DNA from 3 places in the Priestia sp. FSL H7-0729 genome. Region 3 is predicted to be linked to each of the others. Evidence: predicted binding sites of a transcription regulator. Region 3 holds the regulator's gene; each other region holds the start of a gene.
The links. The regulator Rex, encoded in region 3, represses fermentation and respiration genes when NADH is low (regulators of the CRP and FNR family bind a similar motif). The targets are predictions, from matches to a motif close to TTGTGAAATATTTCACAA.

Region 1 (6,382 bases), on a different contig from region 3:
GAAGTGTATCGGATGTGAATTGAGCCAACCTGATCCAACGTTGTCTCAGGTGGAACAAACAATCCAGAGTAAGCAGTTGGTTCTGGATGTGGGAGTAGGCCGGTTGGCTCAGGCAGAGATGCTGATTCAGGCGGTTGTCTGGTCCCAATATGAGAAAATTCGAATGTTTGCGCCATGGCTTGGTGATGAACCCTTTTACAGCGTGCAGGAACTGGATGTTATTGCCCGTTATATTGTACCTACCTATTTCTCGGAACGGCCTTTGCATGAGCAGGGGAAGGTATTCAAGGTCCATCAACAATATGGGCAGATTCCGTTGTATCAGGAGTATGTCGACGCACCTTCATGTTGCGTGCAGGTGGACGGTGGATTGCTTGAAGGGCGATTGCTGACAGGTGTATATGTATCTGAGGAGCAGTTCTTCGGGCTTAATCCCTATCTGAAAGATGGTGATGGAGGACGAACATACATGCAGGCTTGTGTCCAATAACAGCAACCAATGAGATCTGAAAATTGATTATGATAGGAGAGCCTGTATGCGGGCTCTCTTTCTTGTACAAGCCCGATTTGGAGGGGGCACCATAAAAGTAACGGCTTTGACACTTTTTTTTGTTGAGTGTTGTGCCATAATAGAGGTTATGGACAACAGGGTGAATGATTTTACGCAGGGTGGTGTTACCTACATGATGAAGAAAATCCCCGGTTACATAGGTGTATGTTTGCTCCTACTGGTGATCCTGGCTGGTTGTAGTGAGACGCAGCCTTCTGAGCAGCCAATTGTCAAAGAGACAGACACAGCGAATACGATTACAGTGGCTGTAGATGGCAGTACGTTTTTGCCTGATGCAACAAAGTCCATTAAGCGAGATTTTAGTGAGGGTTTGACACTTAAAAAAGCATTACTTAATAGCGGACTGGTTGATTTTACGGCAGATGGAAAACGGATTCAATCCGTTGGTGAAGTGTCTCTGGATTCTTCGCTTAGCTGGGCTGTCAAATTAAATGGCAAGGATATTGAACAGGAAGATTGGAACATGGAGCTTCATGCCAAAGATGAAGTGATCATTTACGTGAAAGCCGCTGACAGTGGGGGAGATGGCGTTGCATATCAGACAACATTACTCAAGGTTAGCGGTGGAAACATTATGCCAACTCTCAATCGTCAATATGCCGGAGTCTACGTTCAAGAGTGCACCGTTCGCGATGTGTTGAAGTCCAGCGGGATTGTAAGAATGTCGGAGAATAACAAATTCGTCGTTGCGGTCGAGAATGTCACACCTCGCATGAATGAGCGGTGGGTTATCATGGTGAATGACAAAGAATTAATGGAAAATGGTTTGGACATGAAATTGAATCCACGTGATGCGGTGAAGCTTGAATTAACCAATGCATCCTAAGTATACGAAGAAGCCCAATCTCTACTTAGAGAACTGGGCTTTTTTGCATTAAAATATATGAGCAACATTCGATTAGCATAGTCATTTATTAAATACGACAGATCTCGTTCGGGCAAAGTTCACAGTGACAGATCCCTTGCAGCATCTTCAGATCTTTGATGACGATCATGCCGTTGTCATATTCAATCGCATCTTTCTTGCGCAGATCGCTCAACATGCGGTTTACACTTTCACGGGTAGCTCCAATCATATTGGACAGGTCGGTGTGGGTAATTTTTTTGTGAATAATGACATGCTCTCCATGAGGTTCACCATACGAATTCGACAATCGAATGAGGGTGGAGCAGAGCGCACCTGGTTTGCCATATAACATTAGATCCCGGAACTTCGTCTGTGTCAACCGGTGGTGGATGCCCATCCATTTCATAAAGTCGATTGCGAAGTCACAATGCTGGCAGATTAGCATCTCCAGGTCCTTATGCTCCAGTACACCGATCTCACTGTCTTCCAGTACTTCCGCTGAGAAGGTATGTTTAGAGCCGAAGAAGGGATCAGCCTGACCAATCATATCACCGGACTGATACATGTACATGATTAATTCCTTGCCTTCATCCGTGGATTTGGTGATCTGGGCACGGCCCCGTTTCATATAATAAAGTTTGTCAGAGACGTCCCCTTCCCAGTACAGATGTGTACCTTCGGGATAAGTTCTATCTTTCATGGTAACCAGCAGATGGTTGAAATTCGCTTCCGAGAAACAGTTGGTATTGCCGCGTTTTTCCAGTACAGTCGTTAGTTCTATCATAAGTCTATCTCCCCTTTGTGTCCGTCGGTCGGATTCCTGTAGTTTACAGTAGCCCCCGAGGTTTGCCGCAAACCGTTGCCGTCCTGATCAGGGTCATCTCGGCCGGGAAGAAGGACGGTACAAATTGCGGTGGTTCAATTTTTAAGTTCAGTATATACCTAATCTTACCGTTTGAGGGGGAAGGAAAGGGGGCAAAAATGACGAAATTTCAAACATTGTGATAAAATTCACTTTTAGTGGAGAGGATGATTTTTACAGCCCTATATTTTAAATAGGAAGTGAAAATGGTTGGATGAAGGACACTACAAAACTTAAATTAAATTTGTTATACTTTGTGAAAAAAATCACATAATTAAGTTTAGTGGCATGTTACGATGTGAATGTAAAGAAGAGAGACAAACCAATACGAACCTTTAGGAGGATGAGGGAGATGGCTGTAAAGAACGAAGTCGCCCCAGCAAAAGAACCGACAGCAGGTCAGTATATTCAAACGTTAATCGACAAAGCGAATAAGGCACACGCAGCATTCATGAAGATGGATCAGAAGCAGATTGACCGAATTGTGCAAGCAATGGCGCTTGCGGGTCTGGATAAACACATGATGCTCGCCAAGATGGCCGTAGAAGAAACAGGCCGCGGAGTATATGAGGATAAAATCACTAAAAATATATTTGCAACAGAATATGTGTACCACAGCATCAAGTACGACAAAACTGTAGGTGTGATTGAAGATAACGAGTATGAAAGCTTCCAGAAAATTGCGGAGCCGGTTGGTATTATTATGGGAATTACACCCGTCACGAATCCAACATCAACGACGATGTTTAAAGCACTGATCTCCATTAAGACGCGTAACCCGATTATCTTTGGTTTCCACCCATCTGCACAGAATTGTAGCCGGGAAGCTGCCAAAATCCTGCGTGATGCAGCGGTGAAGCATGGTGCTCCAGAGGATTGTATCCAGTGGATTGATGAACCTTCCATGGATCGTACGAACGAACTGATGAATCACAATGATGTGGCTCTCATTCTGGCAACCGGCGGATCCGGCATGGTACGTGCAGCGTACAGCTGCGGTAAACCTGCACTGGGCGTAGGACCGGGTAACGTACCTTGCTTTATCGAGAAAAGCGCGGATATCAATCAGGCAGTGACGGATCTGATCTTGTCGAAATCCTTCGACAACGGTATGATCTGTGCTTCCGAGCAAGCGGTCATCATTGAAGAACCGATCTTTGATCAAGTGAAGAAAAAAATGATCGCAAATGGCTGTTACTTTGTTAACAAAGATGAAGCAGCAAAATTGACAGCAGGAGCAATTAACGCCGAGAAATGTGCGGTGAATCCGGCAATTGTTGGTCAATCTGCAGTGAGCATTGCGAAGTTGTGCGGTATTGAAGTTCCGGCAGGCACCAAAATTCTCGTGGCCGAGATTGAAGGGGTAGGTACGAAATTCCCATTGTCGGCTGAGAAATTAAGTCCGGTACTGGCTTGTTACAAAGTCAAAACGGCAGCAGAGGGAATTGAACGTGCAGCAGAAGTGGTTGCTTTTGGCGGTATGGGTCACTCCTCGGTTATCCACTCAACAAACGAAGAAGTGATCGGCAAATTCGCAGATCGTCTGCAAACTGGACGGATCATTGTGAACTCACCATCCACACATGGTGCCATCGGGGATATCTACAACACAAACATGCCGTCATTGACACTGGGATGCGGATCATACGGACGTAACTCGACTTCTTCCAACGTAACCGCTGTGAACTTAATCAATGTGAAAAGGGTGGCTCGCCGTACCGTGAATATGCAATGGTTCAAAGTGCCGAACAAAGTCTACTTCGAAAAAGGGGCAACACAGTATCTTGCCAAAATGCCTGACATCACACGTGTGGCGATTATTACCGATGCCATGATGGTGAAGCTTGGATATGTTGAAAAGGTAGAACACTATCTGCGTCAACGCCAAATGCCAGTAGCGATCGAAGTGTTCTCCGATGTAGAGCCAGATCCGTCCACAACAACGGTAGATCGCGGAACCGAAATGATGCGCCGCTTCCAGCCAGACTGCATTATCGCACTCGGCGGCGGATCACCAATGGATGCTGCGAAAGCCATGTGGTTGTTCTATGAATATCCGGACACGGACTTCAACGATCTGAAACAAAAATTCATGGATATCCGCAAACGGATCTACAAATATCCACGTCTCGGCGTAAAAGCGAAATTTGTAGCGATTCCAACCACATCCGGTACAGGTTCTGAAGTGACATCGTTCGCGGTTATCACAGATAAAAATCAAGGTAACACCAAATATCCATTGGCCGACTATGAGCTGACACCAGACGTAGCAATTGTCGATCCGGAGTTCGTATACTCCCTGCCTAGAACAGCCGTTGCAGATACAGGTATGGACGTACTGACGCATGCAATTGAAGCTTATGTGTCTGTCATGGCGAATGATTACACGGATGGACTTGCGATCAAAGCCATTCAACTGGTGTTCCAATACCTGGAGCAATCTGCACTGCAAGGAGATAAACTGGCTCGTGAGAAAATGCATAATGCTTCCACAATTGCCGGTATGGCGTTTGCCAACGCATTCCTGGGCATTAACCACAGCTTGGCGCATAAATGGGGCGGTCAGTATCATACTGCACACGGACGTACCAATGCAATTCTGATGCCGCACGTTATTCGTTACAACGCGAAAAAACCGACCAAATTTGCATCGTTCCCGAAATATTCGCACTTTGTAGCGGATGAGCGGTATGCCGAAATTGCCCGGATTCTAGGGTTGCCTGCACGTACGACAGAAGAAGGCGTAACCAGTCTGATCAATGCCATTCGCAAACTGAACAAAACTTTGGGCATTGAAGAATCGTTCCAGGAAATCGGATTTGATGCCAAAGACTTTGAAGCACATGTAGATTATCTGGCAGACCGTGCCTTCGAAGACCAATGTACAACCGCCAATCCGAAGTTGCCGCTGGTAACTGAACTGGCTGATGTGTACCGCAACGCATTCTACGGCAAGTTTGAATAATGAATTAGAACGAAGAGAGTGCCTTACGGCAAGAAGATCAGGGTTCCCCGAGAGGGGAGCCCCGATTGCCGTCTTTTTAGAGGTTACACCAAATTCGTGATTGAGTGAGATATTAACACGATGACGAACAAAGGAACGGGCAGAAAAACAGAAAAGCGAAGCATCTGTTTTCAGGAAATAGTCCTAAGTCCTTGTTTGTTCCGAGTTTAACGGAGCAATGGTCCTAAAGAGGTTAAACGGAATCCTTGATGAGGTCGTTTAAACAATCCCTTTACACGACAACGGAGGGGCAGAAATAACCTGAAAAAGCGAAGCTTGCATCTTCGAAATAAATTTTGACCTTTTTGTTTTATCAGTTGAACTACACATGTACACGATAACGGAGAGGAGAGAAAAAACCTGAAGAAGCGGAGCATTCGCCTTTATCACTGGATTTTCACCTTTGAAAAAGTGAATCAAAAAATCCGGGGATAACAGCGATCGGAAGGTTATTCTCTACTTGCAGTGGCCAGTGTACACCACCTAATGTTCATTCGCTTTTTCAGTAAATTTAAATAGTGAGCAGCGATTGGAAGACTATTCTCTCCACGGAGTGACCAAGTGTGAATCTAAAGAGGTTCAATGGGACACAGCGCAGGTGGAGTGAGTTAGTTCACTGACTTTGTGACAAAAATCACAGATGATGAAAGCCCCAAGACGTATACTGAAAATGTAAGAAAAACATTCATCCCGCGGTTCCGGTTCCCAAGTAGAGAGAACATGTTCCGGTTTATGTGAAACAATTCACATTAATCGCGGCTCTGGGCACACAATGCTACGAATGAGGCAAGATGTTATGTGTCCAGAAATCCAAATTAGTGGAGGGATTAAGATGTCGGTGATTGAAAAAGATGTCAAACAACAAACAGGTTGGAGAAACTTTACCAAAGGAACATGGACCAAATCCGTAGATGTGAATGATTTTCTGGCACACAACTTGTCTCCGTATTACGGTGATGAAGCATTTCTCGCAGGTGCAACCCAGAATACCAAAGAATTGTGGGAGATTGTATCTGATCTGACCAAAAAAGAACGGGATAACGGCGGTGTCCTTGACGTTGATGTGAACACACCAGCGACAATTGTTTCTCACCAACC
Region 2 (6,382 bases), on a different contig from region 3:
TTGCAGAACGACATTCAGGAAGTATTGATCAGTGAAGAAGAAATTCAGAGTAAAGTCAAGGAATTAGGCGCAACACTAAGTGCCGAATATGCAAACCGCAATCCTTTGGTCATTTGTGTGCTCAAGGGTGCGTTTATATTTATGGCTGATTTGGTTAAAAACATAACGGTACCTGTTGAAATGGATTTTATGGCGGTATCCAGTTACGGCGCTTCCACCAAGTCATCAGGTGTTGTCAAAATCATTAAGGATCTGGATGTGTCCGTTGAAGGACGGGAAGTTCTGATTGTCGAAGATATTATCGACAGCGGACTTACACTCAGCTATCTGATTGAACTGTTAGAAAACCGCGGTGCCGAATCGGTGCGTGTGGTTACGCTGTTCGACAAGCCTTCAGGGCGTAAAGTTGAGTTGGAAGCTCATTACACAGGCTTTGACATTCCTGACGCGTTCATCGTTGGTTACGGTTTGGATTTTGCGGAGAAGTACCGGAACCTGCCCTATATCGGGATTTTGAAGCCGGAAGTCTATAGTAGCTAATATCCTGCCCGACCCAAGCCTTGAGCTGTTCTTGGCTTCTGTTGAGAAGCCATGTCGGGCTATGTTAAAATAATTAAAGTGTCTCGAGAGGAGGTAGGGGATGAATCGGTTCATCCGGAATTCTGGTTTTTATTTGATTCTTTTTTTAGTTGTGGTGGGGATAGTCCAGTTCGTCAGCAATGGCGGCGAAGCCACCGATAATCCTAGATATGATCAGTTGCGTGCAGCGATCAAAGCCAACAATGTCTCTGAATTGACGGTTCAATTCAACGGTCAAACGTATCTCGTGACCGGTCAATACAAGAAGGCACCAGATGGCGCCAAATCAGAAAATTTCTCAACGTATATTCCTCCTACGGATGAGGCAATTAGTGAGCTTGTAGCTGCAAGTGAAACTAACAATTTCCAATATCATCAGGAGCCAATGAAAGGTGACAGCATCTGGTTGACGTTGCTGACTTCCTTTATCCCTTTGATCATTATGTTCCTGCTGTTCTTCTTCCTGTTTAATCAGGCTCAAGGCGGCGGCGGTAAAGTAATGAACTTTGGTAAAAGCCGTGCTCGTCTCTATAACGAAGAGAAGAAGCGGGTTACATTTGAAGATGTTGCGGGTGCTGACGAAGAGAAACAGGAACTTGTTGAGGTTGTAGACTTCCTCAAGGACCCTCGTAAATTCGCAGCAGTAGGTGCACGGATTCCTAAGGGCGTATTGCTCGTAGGTCCTCCAGGTACTGGTAAAACGTTGCTCGCTCGTGCCGTTGCCGGTGAAGCGGGTGTACCATTCTTCAGTATTTCAGGTTCCGACTTCGTTGAAATGTTTGTCGGTGTCGGTGCATCACGTGTACGTGATTTGTTTGAAAATGCGAAGAAAAATGCGCCATGTATCATCTTTATCGATGAGATTGATGCTGTAGGACGTCAGCGTGGTGCTGGTCTTGGTGGTGGTCACGATGAGCGTGAGCAAACACTCAACCAGTTGCTCGTTGAGATGGACGGTTTTGGAGCGAACGAAGGTATTATCATCGTAGCTGCAACGAACCGTGCAGATATTTTGGACCCTGCCTTGCTGCGTCCAGGACGTTTTGACCGTCAAATTACGGTTGACCGCCCTGATGTAAGAGGTCGTGAAGCTGTCCTGAAAGTACATTCCCGTAATAAACCATTGACCAAAGATGTGAAGATGGATATTATCGCGAAGCGTACAACAGGTTTCTCTGGTGCTGATTTGGAGAATCTCTTGAACGAAGCGGCATTGCTGGCAGCACGTCGTAATCGTAAAGATATTTCCATGAAAGAAGTTGACGAAGCGATTGACCGCGTCATCGTTGGTACGGAGAAGAAAAGCCGTGTCATCAGTGATCGTGAGAAACGAATCGTTGCTTATCACGAAGCAGGCCATACCATTGTAGGATACTTCCTGGAACATGCTGATATGGTACATAAAGTGACCATTATCCCGCGTGGACGTGCGGGTGGATATGTAATCATGTTGCCAAAAGAAGACCGTATGCTGGTTACCAAGCAGGAACTGTTGGATAAAGTAACCGGACTTCTCGGAGGTCGTGTAGCTGAAGAATTGTTCATCGGAGAGATTGGTACTGGTGCATACAGTGACTTCCAGCAAGCGACAGGTATTGTTCGCAGCATGGTTATGGAATACGGTATGAGTGAGAAATTGGGACCTATGCAATTCGGAAGTTCACAAGGACAGGTATTCCTTGGTCGGGATATCGGTCATGAACAGAATTACTCGGATTCCATTGCGTATGAGATTGATCAGGAAATGCAACGCTTTATCAATGAATGTTACGAGAAATGTAAAGACTTGCTTGTTAAACATTCAAAAGAGATGCATCTGATTGCTCAAACTTTGCTTGAGGTAGAGACTTTGGAAATGGATCAGATCAAGCAATTGATCGAAACAGGTTCCTTAACTCCAAAAGCAGAGAACAACGACAATGATGGTGAAGGCACACCAACTGAAGGCGGAGAGCCAATCATCGATAACATCGGTGATGTGCGTGTCCGTATTCAAGGTAAAGATGAAACGCCTGAGCCACCAGCCGGAGACATTCCAAACGAAGCTCCGAATCTGGAAAAAGGTAATAACAATAACCCGGATGACGGCGGAACGAAGCCAACGTCTTAAATGCATAATACATCTGGCTATACCAGCAGGTGAAATCAGGAGAGCCCACGGGCTCTCTTTTTTTGTCCTTTATTTTAAAAGAGGATAGATAAAGATAAACGGGAGTTAGATGGCGAACCAGTTAGCAAACGGGTGGTTACAGCGTTGTACTGAGCCTTTTTCATTTATTGACAGAGTCGTGAACGTTGTGTAAATTAGTTGTTAAACCGCTTGTGATTCGTTTCTCAAGCGATGTTAACGACTTAGGATAGCCCTACGAAACAGCGCATGACGCTGTCCCGATAAAGGAGAGGATCACTGGTGGAAGCTCTGGCTTTAGAGCGCAAGGCTGAGATGAACCGTGAGCTGCGTGAGCGGCTGATGGAATTGAAGAAGGAACGTAATGCCATTATTCTTGCTCATTATTACCAACGTGACGAGGTACAGGAGGTTGCTGACTTCCGTGGAGATTCGTTTCTGTTAGCCCAGAAGGCAGCACAAACCGATGCGGATGTGATCGTTTTCTGTGGTGTTCATTTTATGGGTGAAAGCGCTAAAATTTTGGCACCAAATAAAACAGTTATTATCCCGGATGAGCGTGCGGGCTGCCCAATGGCCGATATGGTGAATGTGGATGGACTACGCAAATTAAAAGCACAACACCCTAATGCCAAGGTGGTTACTTATATCAATTCCTCGGCTGAGATCAAGGCAGAGACTGACATCTGTTGTACTTCAGCGAATGCGGTTCGGGTTATTCAATCGGTGGATTCTGACGAAATTATCTGGGTTCCGGATAAAAACCTTGGACATTATGTGCAGCAGCATACAGACAAGAAAATGATTATCTGGGAAGGTTACTGCAACACGCATGATATGCTCACAGTCAAAGATGTGGTGGAGATGAGAGCCAAGCATCCAAATGCGGAGTTTGTTGTCCATCCAGAGTGCCGTCCTGAGGTTGTAGAGATGGGTGATTTCGTAGGAAGTACAACAGCCATTCTGGAGTATTGCAAAAATTCATCAGCGAAGGAATTTATCGTAGGTACCGAAGATGGTACAGGATATCAGCTTCGTCTGGATAGTCCGGATAAACAGTTCCATTTTGCTACCAAGTTCCTCGTATGTCCCAACATGAAAGTGAATAACTTGAAGAAACTGGTGAAATGCCTGGAAACGATGAAGCCGCAGATCTACGTGCCACCGGCTGTTGCCGACAAAGCCAGAGAATCACTAGAGCGCATGTTGTTGGTAAAATAGGATGCGCTACTCTTGCTCCAAGACAGGTGAATAACATGATACCGCAATATTTAGTTGATTTCGATCTGTCTGCGCTACCCATGGTAGAGACGGATGTACTGGTTATAGGCTCAGGGATTGCTGGTTTGTTTACTGCCATTAAGGCAAGTGAGCAACAACGTGTATTAATGATCACGAAGAAGTCATTACTTGAAAGTAACACCAGATATGCGCAGGGAGGAATCGCTGCGGTTATTGCTGAGGATGATTCACCTGCGTACCACTTGCAGGACACACTTGTTGCAGGAGCGGGCTTATGCCGCTCCGAGGCGGTAGAGGTATTGGTGAATGAGGGTCCGGACGGAGTGAAGGAACTGATTCGTCTGGGTACTTTGTTTGATCTGGAGAACGGCGAGTTGGCATTGACGCAGGAAGGTGCGCATAGCCACCGCCGTATTTTGCATGCCAACGGGGATGCCACGGGATATGAGATTGTACGTGCACTTGCTGTCGAAGTGAATGAGCATCCAGGGATTGAAGTATGGGATGAGCATTTTGTTGTTGACCTGATTACAGAGCGAGGGGAATGCATTGGCGCACTGGTTCAGAAGGATGATGGATCGCAAGTGTTCGTTAAGGCACAGGCAACAGTTCTTTGTTCTGGTGGGGCAGGACAACTATACCGATACACAACGAACCCCGACGTAGCTACTGCCGATGGTGTAGCGATGGCCTACCGGGCTGGTGCCATCGTGCGTGACATGGAATTCATCCAATTTCATCCCACCTCTCTTTGTTACCCGGGGGCCCCGCGTTTCCTTGTGTCAGAAGCCGTACGCGGCGAAGGAGCATATCTGCGCAATGTGAAGGGCGAACGCTTCATGGATCGATATCATGCCCAGCTTGAACTGGCCCCACGCGATATCGTGGCGCGAGCGATTGTTAGTGAGATGGAGTCCACCAACAGTACCTTTGTGTATTTGGACATTACGCATGAACAGCCAGAGATGATCAAGCATCGGTTCCCTACCATATATGAGACTTGTATGCGTTATGGATTGGACATGACAACGGACTGGATTCCCGTTGCACCTGCTGCCCATTACATGATGGGTGGCGTAAAAACGGATTTAAGTGGAGAGAGCAGCATCTCCCGATTATTTGCTTGTGGTGAGGTGTCTTCTACAGGAGTGCATGGAGCCAACCGCCTTGCAAGCAACTCTTTATCAGAAGCGATTGTATTTGGGAGGAGAATTGTTGATCGTATTCAATCTCTTCCTCCGCTTGGTTCATTACAAGTAAGAGCGGGTGCACCTTCATCTGCGGTCATGAATAGCAAGATCAACAAGATCATGGAAGAGCAGAAGCCGGTATCCGAAAGACGCTTACGATTACAGAAAATGATGGTTCGTCAGGTAGGCTTACGCCGGAATGGTGAGGACCTGCAGAAGGCCATGGGCAAACTGCAACAGGAATTACAATATTTTGATCAGACACTCACGCATAAGGAAGAGCTGGAGTATGCCAATCTGCTGACCTGTGCCTGGTTAGTTACCAGCGGCGCATTACACCGCGAGGAGAGTCGTGGGGCTCACTATCGTGAAGATTTCCCGGCACGTGATGATATCGTGTGGCAGAAGCATAGTCTGCAGCAACGAGAACAAGCCATTGTGGAGGAATTGATGTCATGATACTGAACGGATATAATGAAGGGCTTATCGAATCAATCAAGAACTGGCTTCGTGAAGATGTTGGTGCAGGTGACGTTACAACGAGTGTGACGATCCCGGCAGGGAACCAATCCAAGGCCATTATACACGCCAAAGACAATGGGATTATTGCAGGCATGACTGTGGCTGAACTTGTATTTCAGGTCGTTGATCCTGATCTTGTATTTACACCGAAGGTAACAGACGGCGACAAGGTTACCCATGGCACGATTTTGGCGGAGGTAGAGGGAAGTACACATTCACTGCTTACGGGGGAACGACTGGCACTTAATTTGCTGCAACGTATGTCCGGAATAGCTACGCGTACGCGTGCCTACGTGGATGTGTTAGATGGTCTTGAGACCAGATTGGTGGATACGCGTAAGACAACGCCGGGTCACCGATTACTTGAGAAATACGCAGTGCGCGTGGGTGGCGGAGCGAATCATCGATTTGGACTGTACGATGCTGTTATGATTAAGGATAATCATATCAAGGGTGCAGGCGGAATTACCGAGGCGGTACAGCGTGCTCGAACCGTTATTCCACATACGATGACCATTGAAGTGGAGACTGAAAATCTGGAGCAGGTGAGAGAAGCCTTGCAAGCCGGGGCAGATATCATTATGCTGGATAACATGCATCCAGAGCGGATGCGTGAAGCGGTTGAGCTTATTCGTGAACAGGCCCCTCATGTGAAGGTTGAAGCATCCGGTAACGTATCGCTCCAGACCATTCGTGGTATTGCAGAGAGTGGTGTGGATGT
Region 3 (6,382 bases):
AACACAAAGAACCGGTTCAGTCGGATATCCGTCTGCCGGTTCTTTCATCTCTATGATTCTCTAGCTAAGTTACTCTATCGGTTCTAACTGTTCGGGAGTGTATAGACCAAGTCCACCTGTTCTCCATTGCTAAAACGATAAAACCGATAGTGGTTATGCGTACCGTCTTTATAATACACTTGCCACACATATATTCCATTCACAACACCGGGCATGATTCGTTTAATCTCACCGGCAGGAACTTCGGAGCCAAAGCGATTGCGTATCTGTGCTTCGGACATGCCATTCTGCAGCAGCTCACTGTGTATAGCGTTAGCACCCTTAGCGGGTTGATTGTTTGCATCGAATTTAACCCAGACCATAACATCCTGGTTATCCTTATTTTTGCCGGTCAGGGTCCAGTAGATGTTGTCAGAGCCTTCTTTATCTCCCCAGATGTACTTACGCAATTCATCATGAGATGTAATGCCCAGTTGCTCCTGTGCTGCCTGTATGGCGAGCGCTTCTTCCTTGCGTTGGTCCTGTGTGACATACACGTAATAACGCTGAAGTCCAAACAGAATCAGAACCAGTGCAAGCAGCGAAATCCATATCCACTTCTTTTTTTTCTTCAAAAGCCGAACTTCCTTTCCCTATGATGCTCTGCAATGCAATTAACGAGCAAGCAAACCATCAAATGCCAATTGAGACTCACGCAAAATGCGCTCTTCATCCAGCGTCAGACATTCGCCATGTTTAACCACTTGTTTACCGTCCACCCATACGTGCTCCACATCTTTGGCAGAGGCCGAATAGATCGTATGTGAGATCAGGTCTGTATGTGGGTAGAAGTGTGCCTGTTCAATGTCCAGGGCGATGAAATCAGCCTTCATGCCTACCTGAAGCGCTCCGGTGTTGTTCAGGAAGATGGATTTAGCACCATATGAAGTTCCGAGTAGTAACGCTTCGCCCGCTGGCACGGCCGTCGGGTCACCAGACACACCTTTGTGGATCAATGCAGCCAATCTCATTTCCTCAAACATATCCAAGTTGTTGTTGCTTGCCGGTCCGTCTGTTCCGAGTGACACCGTAACTCCTGCTTTCAGCAGTGCTGGTACCCGCGCAACACCGGAAGCAAGTTTCAGGTTACTTCCCGGGTTATGGGATACAGCCACATCATGGCGGGCCAAAATTTCAATCTCTTCATCATTCAGATGCACCGCATGTGCAACCAGGGATGGACGGGAGAAAAAGCCCAGTTTCTCCAGATGTGCCACAGGACGCAGTCCATAGTCTGTAACGTTCTGTTCCACTTCACGCAGCGTTTCCGACATATGTGTATGCAGAGGAAGGTTAAGGTCATTTGCGACCTGTACAAGCTTCTCTATGTAGTCAGGAGGGCATGTATATGGTGCGTGTGGTGAGATTACGGTTGTGATGCGACCATCTGCCTGTCCATTCCACTCACGTGCAAACGCTGCCGACTCCTCCAGTTTCCGCAATTGCTCTTCTTCCGAACACAGCCCGATTACACCACGTGCCAGTGCTGCTCTAACGCCGGATTGTTCCACCACTTTGGCAACTTGATCCATGTGATCATACATGTCCAGGAAAGCTGTAGTTCCACCTTTCAACATTTCAAGCACAGATAGCGAAGTTCCCCAGTATACGTCTTCTGAAGTCATTTTCGCTTCCATCGGCCACATTTTTTCTTGCAACCATACTTGCAACGCCAGATCATCTCCGTGCCCTCTAAGCAATGACATCGCTGCATGACCATGCGTATTGATCAGACCCGGCAGGAAGAACAATCCTTTTCCATCCACTTTGGTACAATTCTCGTCTCCATCCGGCAATGTCTCACCAATATGCACAATCTTGTCATTCTCGACAACCATGTATCCTTGAACTACATTCCAAGTTGCGCCTTCATTCACGGCAAATTTGCCGTTGTGGATTACCCATCTATTTGTTGTCATCTTGCTCGTCGTCCTTTCCAGTCTCCAAGTAATAGGCCAAACTTAGCAGATCCGTTGTAAAGTCAGCATGGTGAATGCGGATGTGCGGCGGTGTTTTTAGAATAGTTGGTGCAAAATTAAGTATCGCTTCGATTCCGGATTCAATCAGCTGATCAGCTACATTTTGGGCTTCCGTATCCGGAACGGTAATAATCCCGATGCGGATGTTATCCGTTTTAACCGCTTCCGTTAATTCGTTCATTGGTTTTACCTTCAAACTGTTGATTTGACTACCAATCTTCGGTCCATATGCATCGAATACAGCAACAATCTTCATGTTGTCTTTCAGATATGCGTTGTAGTTGGACAAGGCCTGTCCGAGGTTACCCGCGCCTACCAGAGCTACATTGATTTGCTGATCGATTTTGAGAATGTGACGAATCTTCTCGATCAAATAGGAAACATCATACCCGATCCCTTTACGACCAAAATCACCGAAATAAGCCAGGTCTTTTCGAATTTGGGCCGGATTCAGATCCAGCCGCTGTCCAAGCTCTTGAGAAGAAACAGTAGCCACCTCACGCTGATGTAACTCGCTCAAATAGCGCAAGTATACAGGCAGACGTCGTACCACCGCTTCCGAAATTTTATCCGATTTCATTTTTGCTCCCCCTTACCAAGCCTACAATAAAATAATAGATGAAAAGATGAGCATTCTGTATAAACTCAGAGATAGATGTGACATTTTATACAGAATGCTCCTTGTAATTTAGGTTATAAGTTCTTACGTGCAACTGCTTTAATCGGATACGGAAATATCTAATAAAGTTTAACGCCAATCGATCATGTCATGCAATGATATAACGAAAAAAACAACCATTATTCTTGTTCATTAGCAGATTTTTCTAACCACTCGGTAATTCGTGGAACCATCTGCTCCGTGAGCATATGCTCCATTTTTGGACCAGGTAATGAATATAAAAAGAATTTACCATAGTACGCTTCAATCACCCGAGTATCATAAACAATGACAATACCTCTGTCCTTCGCTGTACGCACCAATCGGCCAAATCCTTGCTTGAAACGTATGACCGCTTGTGGCACGGACAGTTTCATGAACGGATTTTTCTTTTGTTCCTGAAGCAACTCACTCTTGGCTTCCACCAAAGGATGATTCGGCGGCTGGAAAGGCAGGCGCACAATAGCGAGACAGGTCAGTGCTTCTCCCGGGATATCTACACCCTCCCAGAAGCTGCTGGTGCCCAGAAGTACCGTAGCTTTGGCATCCTGGAACCTGCGAGTCAACTTGGAGCGGCTTCCACTGTCCACACCTTGGCCCAACAACGAGATGTCATTACCAGACAGTGCCTCTTTCAGCGGATCATAGACCTGTCGCAGCATCTTGTATGAAGTAAACAGAACCATCATGCGTCCACGCGTGGCAATTGCGGTCTCTGCGAGTGACTGCACCAGCATATTGACAAAGTGCGCATCACCCACACTGCCCTTCACACTCGGGAAATCACGCGGAATTACGAGAAGCGCCTGATCGCGATAATTGAATGGTGACGGTAGCATCGACGTTAACAGCCGGTTATTCTCAGAGGCTTCCTGTAAGCCAAGCTGCTCAATCATGAACTGGAATGACTTATCCACGGAGAGTGTAGCCGATGTAAGCACAACGCTTTTCTTTTTATCAAAAAACAAATCCTTAAGTTGTGCACTGACATCTACAGGTACGGCATACAGTTGAAGCGATTTACTGCGGAACTGACCGCTGGCTTCCATCCAGTACACCGTTTTCGCATCATCCATACGCATGAAGAAACGCAGATTCTCCTTCAATGTGGTCAGATCTTTCAGCAGTCCTGTAATGTCCGTGATCAGACTATCTGATTGATAATCATCCTGATCCTCTTTCACCTCAAGCAGCAATTTGTCCCCTTTGCGAACCAGATCACCCAGAGTTACATAGATCTGATTCTCCAGATCCTGCAACTCCTGCCATTTTGCAGGTTTTTGAGAGGCCTTTAGACGCAGTGAAAATTGCCCTGTCTCGCCTGGTGAAGCATCACTTCGTTCAGGCAACAGACCGAACAGGGCATCACTCATTCGATCCCACAGTTCTTTAACCTCAACCGCCAGCGGGAACATCTGATCCACCATGGAGCCCCATTGCGCCGAATTCTCATGCCCGGATAACTGCGAACGAAGCATAGGCAGTTGTCCATTACGACTGTCTTTAAACAGACGGGTCAGGGTATGAACCAACGTGAAATATTTCATATGCATTCCAAGATGCTTACCCGCTACATCCTCGAGATGATGGGCCTCATCGATCACAAGACTCTCATAGGCTGGCAACAGCTGATGCGCTGCTTTCACATCCGTAAACAGTTTGGAGTGATTGGTAATGACGATATCAGACAACCCGGCCTCATGTTTGGCGCGATGATAGAAACATTTGCGGAACCATGGGCAGGATCTTCCCAGACATGACTCGGATTCGCTCTGTACCGTTTCCCAGAAGTCGCCTCCGCGTCCGCTAAGGTTAAGCTCCTCATCATCTCCAGTTTCGGTCTGTGTAAGCCAAACGATCATCTGAGCGGCTGTGAAATAATCCTCTTTGGGTGTGGCAAATTCACGTTTATTGATTTTGTGTTCAAATTTGCGCAGGCACAGGTAATGTCCACGTCCCTTGAATACAGCAGCCTTAAACGGAAACGGAACCACTTGGGTCAGCATTGGAATGTCCCGCTCTCTCAATTGCTCCTGCAGATTGATCGTATGCGTGCTGACCATGACTTTCTGTTCTTGCTTCACACTTTCGTAAATAGCAGGTAACAGATAACCCAGAGATTTACCGGTACCCGTTCCAGCTTCGATCAAGAGATGTTTCTCTTCATCCAGGGCTTGCCTTACACTGCTGAACATCTGAGTTTGCGCTTCACGCTCTTCGTAGTGATCCAGCGTATCCTTCAGGTTCTCCCGAACCTGGTCCATGAATTGTTCGAAGGTTACACCTTCGAGGGGATTGCCCTCCCGCTCATCACGTGGTGCACCAATATCAGTCCAATCGCTTACATTCAGAGCAAGCTGCCGATAATAGGTGTGTCCATCGAGATCCTGGATCGGCTCTGCTTCCTTCTCACTGCGCATCCCGTCCAGGAACCAGCCTAAGTCACTGTCTTCTGGTGCAAACAGGTCACTGAGGCGCTGAATCGTTATGAGCGGTAGTTCCTTTAACTCATCCAGACACTTGAGCAGCACATAGGCTGTCGCCAGTGCATCACTGTCTGCCTGATGAGGGCGATCATGTTGAAATCCAAATTCAGAAGACACATAACCGAGTTGATAAGAACCCAGTGATGGGAACGTAATCTTCAGAAAATCAATAGTATCCAGAATACGGCCAGTGAACGGCAGATAACCGCAACGGTCAAGAGCATTCTGCAAAAAGTGAAAATCAAAAGCGACGTTGTGTCCAACAAGCACTACATCGTTAAGTAGCGGAACCATCTCCATCATCATCTCTTCGAGTGAAGGAGCGTCCGCCACATCTTCATCGGTAATACCCGTTAACCCCGAAATAAACGGGGGAATCGGGACACCAGGGTTCACATAAGAACTATATATTTGAGTTATGCTGTTGTCATGATCTATGATGGCAAGTCCGGCCTGTATAATCTCACCGTCGGACTGCGTGCCGGTTGTTTCGAAATCCAATACGGCAAATTTCATTGCAATGTACGATCCCTTCCATTCAGTCTATGTTACAGCATAGCAAAAAAAAGGGGATTTGAAAATTAACTGACAAAAAAGCGGTGTCCCCGCCGCTATGCCAAAGGAGGGAACACCGTTTTTTTGTCGCCGAATTCCCGCTTAATGAAGGGTCGTCAGCTGATTAGCATATTGCAATTTTCCCCTGTTCAACCTGCATGCTTCCATGTTGTACAGTGGTTCGGTCAATGTCGGGTCATACTGAAGGGCCTGTGCAAAAAGTGAACATGCAGCCTCCGGATTCGCAAGCTTTGCTTGAATACAGCCTAGGGCATTACATACAAGCCCCTTCAAGCGAGGTGAACCCTTAAGGTACATGATCTGCTGCAAATGTGTCCCTGCTTCCGCCATTTGTTCCAGATTCAGATATGCGAGTGCCAGGTAAAAACGAGTCAATGCACTCTCCGGATGGTCGGTCACAACCCGGGAGAATTGCATGATCGCCTGCGAATACATCTGTAATTTGAAATAGCCCTGACCTCGACTGAAACATTCCAGATGGAGTTCAGGCAGAGCAGTAACAGCTTCCTGTTCCGGTTCAAGGGAAGCAGGCTTATCCATCTCCCGCTCCCTCACCTGGCTCATCTTTTCTTCAAACATCAGCCATTCATCCAGCATTCCGTCACTCATCCGCTTAAGCAAGTTCCACTTTTGCAGCAATTCTT

Region 1: a site for Rex is predicted at 2,535-2,552, ahead of adhE (bifunctional acetaldehyde-CoA/alcohol dehydrogenase). Genes of this name have one in related genera too.
Region 2: a site for Rex is predicted at 2,900-2,917, ahead of nadA (quinolinate synthase NadA). Genes of this name have one in related genera too.

Annotation. Positions count from the first base shown of each region.
Region 1 is NZ_JBBOTQ010000004.1:298,879-305,260, forward strand. It holds gene MHH93_RS12495 (hypothetical protein) at 1-490, shown strand, start outside; gene MHH93_RS12500 (hypothetical protein) at 684-1,397, shown strand; gene MHH93_RS12505 (Crp/Fnr family transcriptional regulator) at 1,486-2,202, opposite strand; gene adhE (bifunctional acetaldehyde-CoA/alcohol dehydrogenase) at 2,633-5,245, shown strand; gene pflB (formate C-acetyltransferase) at 6,117-6,382, shown strand, end outside.
Region 2 is NZ_JBBOTQ010000026.1:11,009-17,390, forward strand. It holds gene hpt (hypoxanthine phosphoribosyltransferase) at 1-540, shown strand; gene ftsH (ATP-dependent zinc metalloprotease FtsH) at 641-2,689, shown strand; gene nadA (quinolinate synthase NadA) at 2,990-3,928, shown strand; gene nadB (L-aspartate oxidase) at 3,964-5,598, shown strand; gene nadC (carboxylating nicotinate-nucleotide diphosphorylase) at 5,595-6,382, shown strand, end outside.
Region 3 is NZ_JBBOTQ010000017.1:64,644-71,025, reverse strand. It holds gene MHH93_RS25290 (hypothetical protein) at 84-614, opposite strand; gene MHH93_RS25285 (amidohydrolase) at 654-1,958, opposite strand; gene MHH93_RS25280 (redox-sensing transcriptional repressor Rex) at 1,945-2,598, opposite strand; gene dinG (ATP-dependent DNA helicase DinG) at 2,817-5,678, opposite strand; gene MHH93_RS25270 (tetratricopeptide repeat protein) at 5,820-6,382, opposite strand, start outside.